4 regions of the Comamonas sp. AG1104 genome follow, and region 4 is predicted to be linked to each of the others. Evidence: predicted binding sites of a transcription regulator. Region 4 holds the regulator's gene; each other region holds the start of a gene.
What was found. Region 4 encodes LexA, which represses DNA repair genes until DNA is damaged. Its sites were predicted from a motif close to ACTGTATNNNNATACAGT; they were not measured.
Positions count from the first base shown of each region.

Region 1: the regulator LexA is predicted to act here: its motif matches at 1,713-1,730, upstream of DFO48_RS24325 (PA0069 family radical SAM protein).
Region 2: the regulator LexA is predicted to act here: its motif matches at 1,207-1,224, upstream of DFO48_RS14775 (LexA family transcriptional regulator).
Region 3: the regulator LexA is predicted to act here: its motif matches at 1,269-1,286, upstream of imuA (translesion DNA synthesis-associated protein ImuA).

Region 1 is NZ_QQAS01000014.1:50,478-53,684, forward strand. It holds gene DFO48_RS24320 (tripartite tricarboxylate transporter substrate binding protein) at 1-420, shown strand, start outside; gene DFO48_RS24325 (PA0069 family radical SAM protein) at 540-1,706, opposite strand; gene rnk (nucleoside diphosphate kinase regulator) at 2,062-2,469, shown strand; gene DFO48_RS24335 (acyltransferase) at 2,532-3,207, opposite strand, start outside.
Region 2 is NZ_QQAS01000005.1:48,434-51,640, reverse strand. It holds gene DFO48_RS14780 (hypothetical protein) at 100-630, opposite strand; gene DFO48_RS14775 (LexA family transcriptional regulator) at 778-1,188, opposite strand; gene DFO48_RS14770 (dihydrodipicolinate reductase C-terminal domain-containing protein) at 1,358-2,032, opposite strand; gene DFO48_RS14765 (hypothetical protein) at 2,336-3,016, opposite strand.
Region 3 is NZ_QQAS01000001.1:634,679-637,885, reverse strand. It holds gene DFO48_RS02795 (hypothetical protein) at 1-327, opposite strand, end outside; gene imuA (translesion DNA synthesis-associated protein ImuA) at 329-1,252, opposite strand; gene DFO48_RS02785 (HD-GYP domain-containing protein) at 1,536-2,888, opposite strand; gene DFO48_RS02780 (3-oxoacid CoA-transferase subunit B) at 3,085-3,207, opposite strand, start outside.
Region 4 is NZ_QQAS01000005.1:305,563-308,769, reverse strand. It holds gene DFO48_RS16050 (hypothetical protein) at 89-334, opposite strand; gene DFO48_RS16045 (hypothetical protein) at 754-1,176, opposite strand; gene lexA (transcriptional repressor LexA) at 1,347-2,018, opposite strand; gene DFO48_RS16035 (asparaginase) at 2,101-3,084, shown strand.

The sequences.
Region 1 (3,207 bases), on a different contig from region 4:
GGCTCTCCCCCGGCGCTCAGCGACCTCATGGGCGGCCATGTGCCGCTGATGATGGACGGGCTCACCACCGCCCTGCCGCTAATCAAGGCCGGCAAGGTCAAGCCGCTGGCCGTGAACTACCCCACGCGCATGGTGCAACTGCCCGATGTACCCACCTTCAAGGAACTGGGCTACCCGCAACTGTCCGAGGTGAGCTGGTTCGGCGTCTGGTCGCGCCCCGATATCCCTGCCGATGTGCAGGCCAGGGTCAGAGAGATTGCGCTGCAGTATTTCAAGCAGCCCCAGGTCGAAGCCAGGCTCAGGGACATGGGCATGGAACCCGGCACCGACGCGACCCCGGAAGCGCTGATGAGCGAGCTGCAGAAGGCCTATCAGCGCCAGCAGGCCTTGCTCAAGTCCATTGATTACCAGCCTCAGTAAACAGTTCAGGTGTCCAAAAGGCCGGAGTCACGCCAGATTCCGGCTTTTTGCAACCGGGTAGCTGCAGCTCGCTGCGTCGACCCGCTCCGAGTCGGCACGCAACGGACTGAGACGAGACATCAGAAAAGACTTTGCTGCGGCGACAGCAAGGAATGATGGTACTGCTCGCAGTCCAGTTGCACACGCTCACGATTCAGCCCAAGCTTGCGGCAGGCCAGTGCAAAGCGTTGCGCCAGCATATCGGCCCAGGCGCCCGTTCCCTTCATGCGCTGGCCAAACCGGCTGTTGTAGGCCTTGCCGTCGGCTCTGCCCGCTTCGCTGATTCCATGCAGGTCTCGCACACGCTCCATCACGCGTTGGGCGCGCTCGGGATAGTGCAGCATCAGCCATTCATTGAACAGCGGAGCCACTTCCCACGGCAGACGCAGTACGGCATAAAAAGCCTGCCTGGCACCGGCCTCGCTGGCTGCGGCCAGCACCTGCTCCATATCGTCATTCAGGAACGGAATCTGCGGCGCCAGGCTGACGCCTACGGGTATGCCTGCCTCGCTCAGGGTCCGGATCATGCGCAGCCGCCGATGCGGCGCAGCGGCGCGTGGCTCCAACTGCCGGGCCAGCTCGGGCTGCAAGGTGGTCAGCGTCACATAAACGGCCACCAGATGCTGCTGTGCCAGCGGCACCAGCAAATCAAGGTCGCGCTCGATGCCGCTGCCCTTGGTGACGATGGAAAACGGATGCCTGGCCTGCGCCAGAACCTCTATCACGCGGCGCGTCAACCCGACTTCGCGCTCCACAGGCTGGTAGCAGTCCGTGACCGAGCCGAGCATGATGGGGGCCGCCACATGGCTGGACCGGGATAACTCGGCGCGCAGCACCTCGGGCAGGTTCTGCTTGGCAATCAGCCTAGTTTCGAAATCCAGACCCGGCGAATAACCCAGATAGCCATGCGTGGGCCGGGCATAGCAATAGATGCATCCGTGCTCGCATCCTCTATAGGGATTGAGCCCCAGATGAAAAGGCAGATCGGGCGATTCGTGGCGGCTCAGGGCTGATTTGGCCCGCTCCCACTCCAGATGGGTGCCCCAGATCTTGGCCTCCTCACCCACTTCACCTCCTTCATCCTGTTCAGGCTTGCCCCAGCCGTCATCGAAGCCCTGGCGCAGCTCCTGCGCAAACCGGTGCGTGATCTGGCTGGCAGCCCCTCGCCCCTTGATGGGCTGCATCGGCCGCACCGGCACATCGGTCTGAATGGAGTCCAGTCCAGAGGATGAAGAAAGTTTTTGCATAAAACAACTGTACATAAATACAGTTATTCATTGCAAGAAATGGACACTGACCATGGCTGCATTCCGGTCAATACAGTGAGAGTTGATTGAGTCGGATTTGGATAAAGAATGACTGCCTCCCTTGTTCAATGCGCATAGCACGCTCCATTAACTAGAGCAAGTTCAAAGTCAATCCGCACCCAGTGGGTGCGAGATGGCTTGGCAGTTTGCGATTCAGCGCCGACAATTCCCCCAATGCACCAAGTTGGTGCTTTTTCACTGAATGCCTTGGCCCGGACAACACCGTTGCCCGGGCTTTTGTCCGTTTGCGCAACGCCAAAGCGCCAACCACACCATCTCGCAAGGGAGTTACTACATGGAGCGCAAGCCCAATATCACTCTGTCCTCCTTGGACCTGGATCGCATTGAATCGCTGCTGGAAAAGAACAACAGCCAGTTCCCCGGCCGTGATGCACTGGAGGCGGAGCTGGACCGTGCGGATGTGCTTGACCCCGCAGAAATACCCGCCAACGTGGTGACGATGAACTCCACCGTGCGCTTCACCATTCTCGAGATCGCCAAGACCAACACGCTGACACTGGTCTACCCCAAGGATATGGATGGCAGCACCGACAAGGTTTCCATCTTTGCGCCGGTGGGCATTGCCCTGCTGGGCCTGTCAGTGGGCGACGAGTTCAAGATGCCCAGCCCTACCGGCCAGGTAACCGTGCGCGTGGATGCCATCGAGTTCCAGCCCGAAAGCGCGGGCGAGCTCCATCGCTGAACCGGCACACCCAACAAAAAAAGCAGCTCACCGGAGCTGCTTTTTTGTTGCAAGGATCAGACTCAGCGCAAGCCGGCCACCATGGTGGTCAGCAGACCCGCCCCGATCAAGCCTGCCTGCCAGCGCAGGGCCTGACTCCATGACGAAACATGGCGCTCCACCAGTTGATACAGCGCGTAGCCAGCAGTCAGTGAAAGCACAAAGGCAAACGGGATGCCCACCATCGCGGCAGTGACCGAACCGTGCCAGAAATGGTTGACGACCGCATTGACCAGCAGGCAGATCGAAAAGTGAATCAGGAACACCGAGTAGGAAATCTCTCCCAGGCGACGCAGCGGAGCTAGACCCTGCCAGCGAGCAATGGCCTCTGTACGCATGCAGACGATGAGCAGCATCGCAGTCACGCCAGCGAGAAAAATGCGGTCACGCCACTCATAGACCAGCGCGCCGATGATCAGTGCTGCAATCAGCAGGCCCCAGCTCCAGGCCGTCAGGCGCTTGTCTGCCGCCACTGCCCAGAAGGCCATCATGCCGACGCCATAGGCGCCCATGAAATAAATCGCCCAGACATCCAGGTCTGCATCGAGATTGAAGCTCAGCAACGAAGCTGCCGTCCCCACAACCACCAGCCCCTGCATGCCAGTCACAGCCCAGGGCCACCAGCGCTTCATGGCCGTATCGCCCCAGCGTTTCAGCGCCCATTGCTGCAGCCAGCGCACGCCAGCCAGCAGCAGCACG
Region 2 (3,207 bases), 260 kb from region 4:
AAAAAGGCAATGTAGAGAGCTACATTGCCTTTGTTCGTGAGTGGGCGCTTTTTTGGGGTGCTAATCAGATTTCAACGGGGGCTGCGGGCCGCGCCGTCTCTACCTGTTGCCGGGCTGAGAGCTTTGCGATAGCGCCGCTTGTTGCTGATTGGCAAGGAACTGGGCTGCCAAATGGCTTCTTAGCACTTGCTCCAGCGCGGGCGAGGGGGTCTCGGGGTCTGGGGTTTTGCCAAAGGCAATCAGATTTCTGGTGAGCTGCACCGGCGTCATCAAGATTCCCCAAGGCAGGCCCCACCAACCCAGAAACAATGAAAAGACCGTGTCTCCGATTTTTTGCTTGGTGCCGCATCGTGCGCAGGCCACCAGCGGCCGGCTCGACCACGACGTCATCATGACGACGGAATACACACGGTAAGAGGTATGTACATCCACCGGGCCGGGGCCGTCGCACTTGGGGCAGTTGCCCTTGTGAACCCGAAAGATATGGGCCTTCACATCAGCGGGGGAGAGCTGGCTGGCAGCGTCGGAAAGTAGCCCTTGGTGCAGGCATTTTTCATTGCAGTAGCGACGGTCGCCGTCTCGCTTTCCGCCAAAAAGAATTCTGGTATTGCAGTACGCGCATGAAGCCATTCAATCTCTCTCAGTGTTGTTATCGCGCCTGATTAAACCAAATATCGCTTCTGGTCACTCACTTAAATTGAGCGGCGATGATTGGTGTGTCAAATGCGCCTAACTTCTGGGAGCGAAGGCACTTGGAGTTTGTTTTTCATCAAGAGGTCAAAGGGCAAAGCGCTTGATGCAACTGGTGACGACACCCCAGATTTCCAGCGTCTGTCCTTCCTGCGGCACGATGTCGGGGTAGGTGGGAGCGCCTGCCTTGAGCTTGCAAGTGTCGCCGTCGCCGTCCAGCACTCTGATGACGAGTTCGCGCTCGACAACCGCCACGACAATGCTGCCATCACGGGCGCGCAACTCTCTGTCCACCACGACGATGTCGCCGTCATCGATGCCGTGTTCCTGCATGGACGGGCCGGCCACGCGCAGCACAAACGTGGCCTTGGAGTGCGTGACCAGCAGGTCTGTAATATCCAGCCGCTTGCCTGCAAAGTCATTGGCGGGCGAGCCTGCAAGCGCGCTGCGATCAGCCAGCGGCAAAGTAACCGGGGACGCGATCAGTTGGACGGGCATACCACTCATAAGACGATGACTGTGCATACGTACAGTGTAGCGGTTGATGAGGCTCAGGTGTCATGAACCCACGTTGATGTCGCATGCTTTCCACTCGGTCTTGCACCTGGCGCTGTGGCTGGCTGCGCTCGGCCAGAAGCGGTCGTCGAAAGCTCGTGACTGAGCTTGTTCAGAGCCATCGCTTTTCGATGAACTCAGTAATCGAGTAAATCCGATTTAGTAGTTTTTGCTCAATCACTGCACTTACGATTTGCTGTACGCCATGAGCGTAAGGAGAGTCGCCAACTACTCTCGATTCCATGGCGATCTGGCACGAACCATCATTGATTCTGATTTGATGGAAGGCATGCCGCCCCAGATGTTCTTCTTGAATTTTGAACTCACCTGTTTGGGTTGCTGTATCACGAACTGAAGCAATCTTGTCTATCGAAAGGCTCAATGCGTTGGCAATAGCAACAGCAGTGCCTGGGACAGACTTTTTAGATGCCTGGTGAGATTCCGTTAGCTGTATGTCATAGCCACTGAACAAGCTGCCTGAGCATTCCAACATATGCATAAATTTGAGCATGAGGATGTTGGTGTTCGGGCATAGCACAACAGGAAAGCAGACATCAACGGACTCAATTGCGGAACCGGTGGACAGTTCAATCAGAACGGAGGATGTGCGTGAACAGAAAGTGGAAATTGTCTGCAGCTCTCGTCCAGAGCCTGCATGAATAACTATGCTTCGTTCATTTGAAGTCGGATCGCTATGCCAGGGAAGAATTGCCTGTCCCTCTTTAGAAGTGAGAGATTTCAACAATTCAGAACCAAGTTTTCCTGTGCCGGCTACAAAGACTTGCATGAAATAGATCTACCCGTTCAACCACTATTGATGTACTGCATCGTATCGTGAAAATGATGCCGCTAATGACCGCAAGGGCCGATTGCAGACTGGGGCCTTGCTGAGCGGCATGTCGATGACCAAGCAAAGTAGGGTGGCAGCAAGCCCTGGAGCGTCAGGGGCGTTTAGGGTAGCGCAGGCTTGCCATCAAATTGGGCAGCGATATCGGTGTGTGGGGAGCGTGGCGATCTTCATGTCGTGTTCAAACAGGGCAAGGAAGCCCTGCTTGAACTTGCGCGGCCGAGGCTCGCGCCTTCATCCCGATCAGTTGGTCGCAAAGCAGTACATCAGCCCGGCGCTGCCGCTCTGTTGGAGCTGCTCGACGCTGCAGCCGCGCGTGCCGTGCGATGAGTTCCACGAGGCATTGGCAACAGGGTCGGGGTTGGTGCCTTTGTGGTCGTGGTGGCCCACGATGGCAGAGCCACCGTCGCTCTTGGTCCAGTTGCCGCAGGTGGTGTCCTTGCCGGGCTCGGGCACGGCAAGGGTGCCGTCAGGGCGCGAGCCGGTCAGGATGTCGTGGCGGTTGACCTCATCGCCAAAGCCCGAGACGACTTCGCCTTTTTCGGTCAGCGAGGTGTCTTTGCCGACCTTGGCATTGGCGCTGTGCAGGTCGGCCACGCTGGTGGCAATGACCACGCCCTTGGCGTTGCGCCACGGCCCGTTGCCGATGCGGTCGCGCGCATTCACGGCAGGTTGCCCATTCAGCGCCGCATTGCTCAGGTAGGCGCGCCAGGTCTTGTTGCCGGCGCCCACGCTTGCGGCCAGCGACTGGCAGTAGCGGTCGGCCCCGGCCAGCCCGCCCAGGTCGCCGCCCTTGCCGGGGTTGGTGCTGGTGATGAAGAAGCTCATGGGGTTGCCGCCCGGCGCCCCCATGGCGCCGCAACCCACAATCAGTGCGGCAGCCGCAAGGGCGGTGCTGGCAGAAAGAACCAAACGACGGGACATGGCAGGCTCCTGAGCAATGGTGGAGCCCGCAGGCTAACGCAAGCTTGTGTCAGCGGCAATATGAGCTGTTGTGTGGGCTGGGCCCGGCGCAGTGGCCCTTGCTCAGATGGCACATGCCGTCTGGATGGCCGCTGTGCTTTCCTCCGCTTTCAGGGAAATACGCGGCTTTGGCGTGCAGACGAAGCTGGATG
Region 3 (3,207 bases), on a different contig from region 4:
CTGCAGCCGCAGCCGTGCCAACGCCTGCCAGGCCGTGCCGCCCTGTCCGCGCAGCGGCTGCACTGCCGCATCGCCGCCCCCGGTCTCCGGCGGGCCGGACACAGCGGCCTGACAGGCCTGGGCAAAAGCACTGTCCAGCCGTGTCAGCAAGACCTCTCTCCCGCCCCAAAGACGCTGCACCATACTGGTCTCCATGAGCAAGGCGTCTTCGAGCAAGGCCACACGCGGCGAAAACTCCAGCGCCCACCAGCAGGCACTCTCGGGCACCGGGCTTGACTTGCTCAGGCAGGCCAGAGGCCAGGCCATCCAGTGCTCTGCACTGTCCATCTCATGCCTCCGTCATCCAAGGCGAGGCCGCTGCAGGAGCTGCGGCTGTCATGCGCCCTTGCATGAGCATGGCGGCCTCTTCGCTCTGGCGCGCATGTCTTTGTGCCTGTGCCTGCAGCACGGGCTGCCAGGCCCACTTTGAAAGCGGGAGCTGTATGGGGCGCTCCAGCAAAGGCCCACGGCGCTTGAGTATCTGTATCTGCAAACCCGGCGCCTGCTGGGCAGCGGAGTCTGCCGTGACTCTCTCCAGTCTCAACCGCAATGCGGCGGGAGAGCTGCACGGCTCGGCCTGCAACTCCTGCCATAGCCACAGAGGCCGGCCCTGCGACGCGGCAGCCAGCTGCAAGCGGCGTAGCGTGGACGTTGGAAGTTCAGGCAACCAGGCCAGCACCGCCAGCACATCCCGGCAATGCAGCGCCTGCTCGCAGGCCCAGGCCAGATCCTGGGCACTGCGCCCCGGCTGCACCGCGCACAGCCGCTTTGCGTCAATGCCGGCGGCCTGCAAGGCCGGGGCGAAGGGCAGATAGGGCGGAGCCACCAGCACCAGTTGCCCCATCCGCGCATCCCCGCGAGAAGCCGCATGCTGCCGCACTCCTGCGGCCAGCGCGGGCAACAGCAAGGCCCACTCCGCATGGCAGTGCGCGGGTTGCTGCAGCTGAATCAAGGCGTTGCCGGGCCAGCCACCACCGGGCAGCTCGCAATCCAGCGCTGCATGACCGCTGGGCCAGACATTGCCGCAGGCATCCTGCTGCCAGTCCGTGCCGCGCCAGACACCGGGAATCTGTATGGCGGACAAATGCGGGTGGCCCACAGCTTGCAGACCCCGCTGCACGCCCTGCTCTGCACCAACCTGCTGCCGGACGGACGCCGTCATGCCTGGCTGTGAGCCAGGGCGGGCCAAGGATGTCTGGGACTGGATGTGCATGCGAAAACTCTTTGATACTGTACAAATATACAGTTATCTGAGTTTCTGCGCAAAACAAAGCCCTAAGACTGGTAGAAGATGCTGCCAGCCTTTGTTGATCGGGCATCGCACGCTATTAAAAATACTTTTTCAAAATGCCGCCAGCAGACACGGCAAAGCACGCCGCGCCGCGGCGTGATGCACAGAATATTGAAGAAATACCCATGTAGCGCCCGTCGATAAAGCGCCTGCAGCTATCAAACTTGAGGACAGCCGTTTCGAGCGAAGCTCGTGGTCAATGCCGTCAATTGAGCGACTGCGTGTCGACATTCATGGCCGAAGTGCGGCCTGCCTGCGGCATCAGCTGAGCACAGGCCTCGCACCATTCGGCCACGGCGACTTCCAGCGTGGAGCCACCCTGCCCCAGCGTGGGCCAACGGCGCAGGCAGTCGTTCATGATCGCCTGCAGCTGCCACAGGGCCTCGCGGTTGACCAGGGCCAGCTCGCTCATGCCCATCGCATCATCCTTGAAGAATCTCAACACATCCAGCTGCTGGCTGGGGTGGGAGCCTGCCTCGGCCAGCTGTTTCTGCAATTGCGCAAGACTGGCCTCCACGGCCACCGCCGCCTGTGCGTCGGGCATTTGCTGCCAGTGCTCGGGAAAGTCACGCCTGAGTTCGCTCCATTTGCGCAGCGCAGCCTCCAGGGCCGCAATGCTGTGAGAGAACTCAGCCTGAAGCGGCGCCAGCGGCTTGCCGGGACTGATTTCGTCGTAGAGCAGCGGCAAAATCAGGTGCACCAGATCGGCCGGATAGCTCTTGTGGTTCATCCGCAGCATGAGCGACAGGCGCTGACCCGGCATGTCCGTGAATTTCTCGAAGAAGGCCGAGACCACCTCGGCCAGCAGCAGCACCTGCCCCATGGGCGAAATGGCGTTGCCCTTGATGCCGCGCGGATAGCCGGAGCCATCCATGCGCTCATGGTGCTCGAGCACGGCGATTTCCACGGCGCGCGAATACAGTTCGGTGCTGCGCACCACCAGCATGGCGGTGACGGAGTGCGCGACCAGATGCTTGCGTTCCTCGCCGCTCAAGCGATGGTCCGGGTCGGTCCAGACCGGGTCCATATAGAGCATGCCCACATCGTGCAGCAGCGCAGCCGTGGCCAGTGGCACGCATTCGCGCTCGGTCCAGCCGTTCTTGAGCGCCAGAAAGATCGCCACCAACGTCATCTGCAGGCTGTGGTGGTAGAGGTCGGAGCGCTGCTCGCGCATGACGGTGAGCTTGAAGGCAATGGCCTGAGGCAACAGCAAACTCTTGAGCGGCGCGAGCAGACGCTCGATATCACCGATGGACGCCACCATGCGGTGCAGCAGATCGACCTGCTCGCATTGCTGGCGCGCCAGAGCGACCAGGGATGCCACGTCGACCAGGTCGCCCGTGATCAGGTTGGCATCGATGGGGTCACGCAGCTTGTGCATGACCAGACGGTCATAGAGACGGCTGTCAACACGTGTGCCTTTGTCCACCAATTTCATGCCCTTGTCGGTATAGATTGCATCGCCTGTCATGACCTCCGTATGCTCGGCCATATCGGTGACCGCGCGCAAAAAATGTACATCGGTCTCGTGCCCCTGCGCACCAGCGTTCTCACTCATCAAAGCGCTCTTTTTCTGTCTGCTCAATCAAACTCAATTGTTGCAGATTGCAATAATTTGTGGGCCACAATTAAAGCAAAAACAGCTTACATCGCTTGTCTCATCAACCCTGGCAGCTATTAATTCTGCTGATTTCGCAGAAAAGGCATAAAAAAAGAACCGCCGCAGCGGTTCTTGCCCGGGAGCGCAGCGCCGCTTATTTCAGCAGCGTGACACCCGTCTTGGACTGGATCTCGTCAAAGCTCACGCCCTCGGCCAGCTCCACCAGCTTCAGGCCTTCGGGTGTCACGTCCATCACGCCCAGATCGGTGATGATGCG
Region 4 (3,207 bases):
GAGCCGCGCAATGCCTAGTTTTTGAATGCGGCACAGTTGTAGATAGGAGGTAAGACTCTGTAACGAGGGTCGGTCGCGTCGAGTTGTCTCATTCCTCGGGCGAAGAGGGAACGCGATTGAGGATTTCGCCAGTGGCCTCTATCTCGAACTGCTGTGGATTGAGCCAGTTGACCTCCTGGTGATCGGCAGTTTCAAAGTAAATGGAAGATGGACGTATGGAGACTCCATGCGGCATGTCGATCTCATCAAAACTCTGATAGACCAGAATCAGGCGCAGATCTCCATTGGCGTCTTTGGCCTGTATGTGCTGCAAGAGCTTGCGGTAGGCACTCATAGGACGCCCTCGTTGACATGTGTATATGAATGTTTCCACTGTCGAAGAGGTGCCGCAATACCCTGATCCGGGTATCCGTTCTGACGGATATTCGCGCCTGACAAGGAGTTCTGCAGACTGCGAGGCTTGTGCGAAATGCGTTCCGGCTGACAGGCCCAGGCAGAGCATCGGCAAAAAATTTACATGGCGATCCAGATCGTTCGGCGCAAATACAGAGGGCCCGCACTGACGATATCGAGTTTTTCGCCTATGCACTGTGGGTAGAGTTGTCTGGCGCCATATCTGCCAGCCGATGGATCAAGAGCGTTGAGATGGCTTGCTGTCGGATGCATATGGTAGCTTTGTTGCATCGCCTGCGGGCCTAGCGCGGGTCGGGCTCGGGGCCGCATCAATGCAGGCAGTCAAACCTCACTGTGCTTTCAGACTTGCGGGGCTGTTTGCTCATGGAGTGCCATACGCTCCAGCGCGGCGCAGACATCGGCCATGCGTCCGCAGATCAGCAGGCATTCGGGCTGCTTGCTCGGTTCTCGCTGCACGATTTTGAGAAGCCGTGGAGAGGCCGCTTGCATCGACTGGTCGGCTATTGGCGAGTGCAGCTCTGGGGTCGCTGCAAAGACCTGAGGGGGAAGCGTTTTGCTGCCCAGACGACTGCGGCTGCGGTTGGCGCGGATGACAGGGACGCCGATCTGCTTCGCCTTTGGACGATTGGTAGTGAAGGACACGTGCTCTGCAGCGGTTTCGCTTGCGTCATCGGAGCTGAAGTTCGGGTTGAGCGACAGCGTGGCAGGCAGGCTTTTCAGGGTCAGGCGTGTCAAAGCCTGCAGTGATGTGGCGAATCCCATTTGGCAACTCCTTTTGATGACCTTGCGGCATGGATAAGGGCAGGATTGCATTCTTTCGGCAAAGCTCCGCCCAGGGCGAGGCTCAACGGCTTCGCGCCTACCACCTGGGCTTGAGAGGGGAAGAGGCTCGGTGCCTCCGCTGCATAGACGGAGGAGGGGTCGTCTGCCCGTTACATGAACATGCTGTTGCGGATAAGGCCTACAGCCAGGCCTTCGATGGCGAATGGTTCTTCAGGATCGACGTGAATGATCTTGTAGTCGGGGTTCTCGGGCAGCAGCTCGATACCCTGAGGAGTGCGCTTGAAGCGCTTGACGGTAACGTCATCACCGAGGCGGGCCACCACAATCTGGCCGTTGCGCGCTTCATGCGTAGCCTGTACCGCCAGCAGGTCGCCGTCCATGATGCCCGCATCACGCATGGACATGCCACGCACTTTGAGCAGGTAGTCGGGCTTGGCGGCAAACAGGCTGGGCTCGACCGAATAGCTTTGATCGATATGTTCCTGGGCCAGAATAGGCGAGCCGGCAGCGACGCGGCCAACCAGAGGAAGCACCAGCGGTGCCAGGGCCGTCAGCGGCAGCGCAAAGCTGGCGCCGCGTGCCGCATTGATGTTGCGCACGGTATCGGCGCGCAGGCGAATGCCGCGCGATGTGCCGCTGACCAGGTCTATGACGCCCTTGCGGGCCAGTGCCTGCAAATGCTCTTCTGCAGCGTTGGCCGACTTGAAGCCAAAGGTACTGGCAATCTCGGCCCGGGTAGGGGGCGCACCCGTGCGAGCGATGGTGGACTGGATGAGGTCCAGAATCTGCTGCTGGCGGGGAGTGAGCTTGGGGTGGTCCATGGGCATTCCTTGATCGATCGATGATGAATACTGTGTGTTCATCCAGTACCTGTATTTTTAATCAGTTTGAAGAGGACTGCAAGTGGAACGTGACAAAAATATCGTCATCCTGGGCACGGGCGGCACGATTGCAGGTGTCGCCGAGCAGGCTGGCGCCAGCGTGGGCTATCGTGCGGCCCAACTGGGCGTGGCTCAGCTGTTGCAGGCCGTGCCGGACCTGGAGCGCGTTGCTGCTGCGTCACTGCAGGCGGAGCAGCTGGCGCAGCTGGACAGCAAGGATATGGATCACGCGACCTGGCATGCACTGGCGCTGCGCTGTGCCGAGCTGCTCGCGCGAGATGATGTGAGCGGCATTGTCATCACCCACGGCACCGACACCCTGGAGGAAACCGCCTGGTTCCTGCAATGCGTTCTGCGCCCGGCAAAGCCCGTGGTGCTGACATGTGCCATGCGCCCGGCCACAGCCATCTCGGCCGACGGTCCGGGCAATCTGCGCGATGCCGTGGCCTGTGCGGCCGATACGCAGGCTGCTGGTCGCGGTGTGCTTGCCGTGGTGGCGGGCCGGGTGTTCAGCGCACGCCAGGTGCGCAAGGTGCATCCCTACCGTGTGGATGCCTTCGATGGCAGCGGCGCCGGTCCGCAGGGCTGGGTGGAAGAGGGGCTGCTGCGCTGGGCTACGGGCGGACTGCCTGGGGCTGCTGCGGCTGGCTCGCCTGCGATCGCTTTACCGCCCGCAGGTCAATGGCCCCAGGTGGAGCTGCTGCACAGTCATGCGGGCTGCAACAGTGCAGTGGCGCTGGCGGTGATGCAGGCCTGGCATGCGGCAGGCGTGCGTGCCGTGGTGGTGGTGGGCACGGGCAATGGGACGGTCCATCAGGCATTGGGGCCAGCCCTGGACTGGGCGCAGGCGCAGGGCATGGCTTTGCGCATCACGACCCGGTGCGAGGAGGGACAGGTGGTGCAGGCCGAGGGAGCGCTGGATGGCCGTGTGAGCAGCCTGCCGGCGGCCAAGGCCCGAATCAGCCTGATGCTGGAGCTGATGGGCTGGCCTCGCGCATTGGGTTGATGCTCTTATTATGAGAGCTTCTGGCCTTTATTGATACAGAGTATCTATGCTGTTTTGGTTTGAAATCCAATGAGTGTAGGCGCAGGCAGCTATGAATATTGATGGCTCCAACGCCATCCTCGG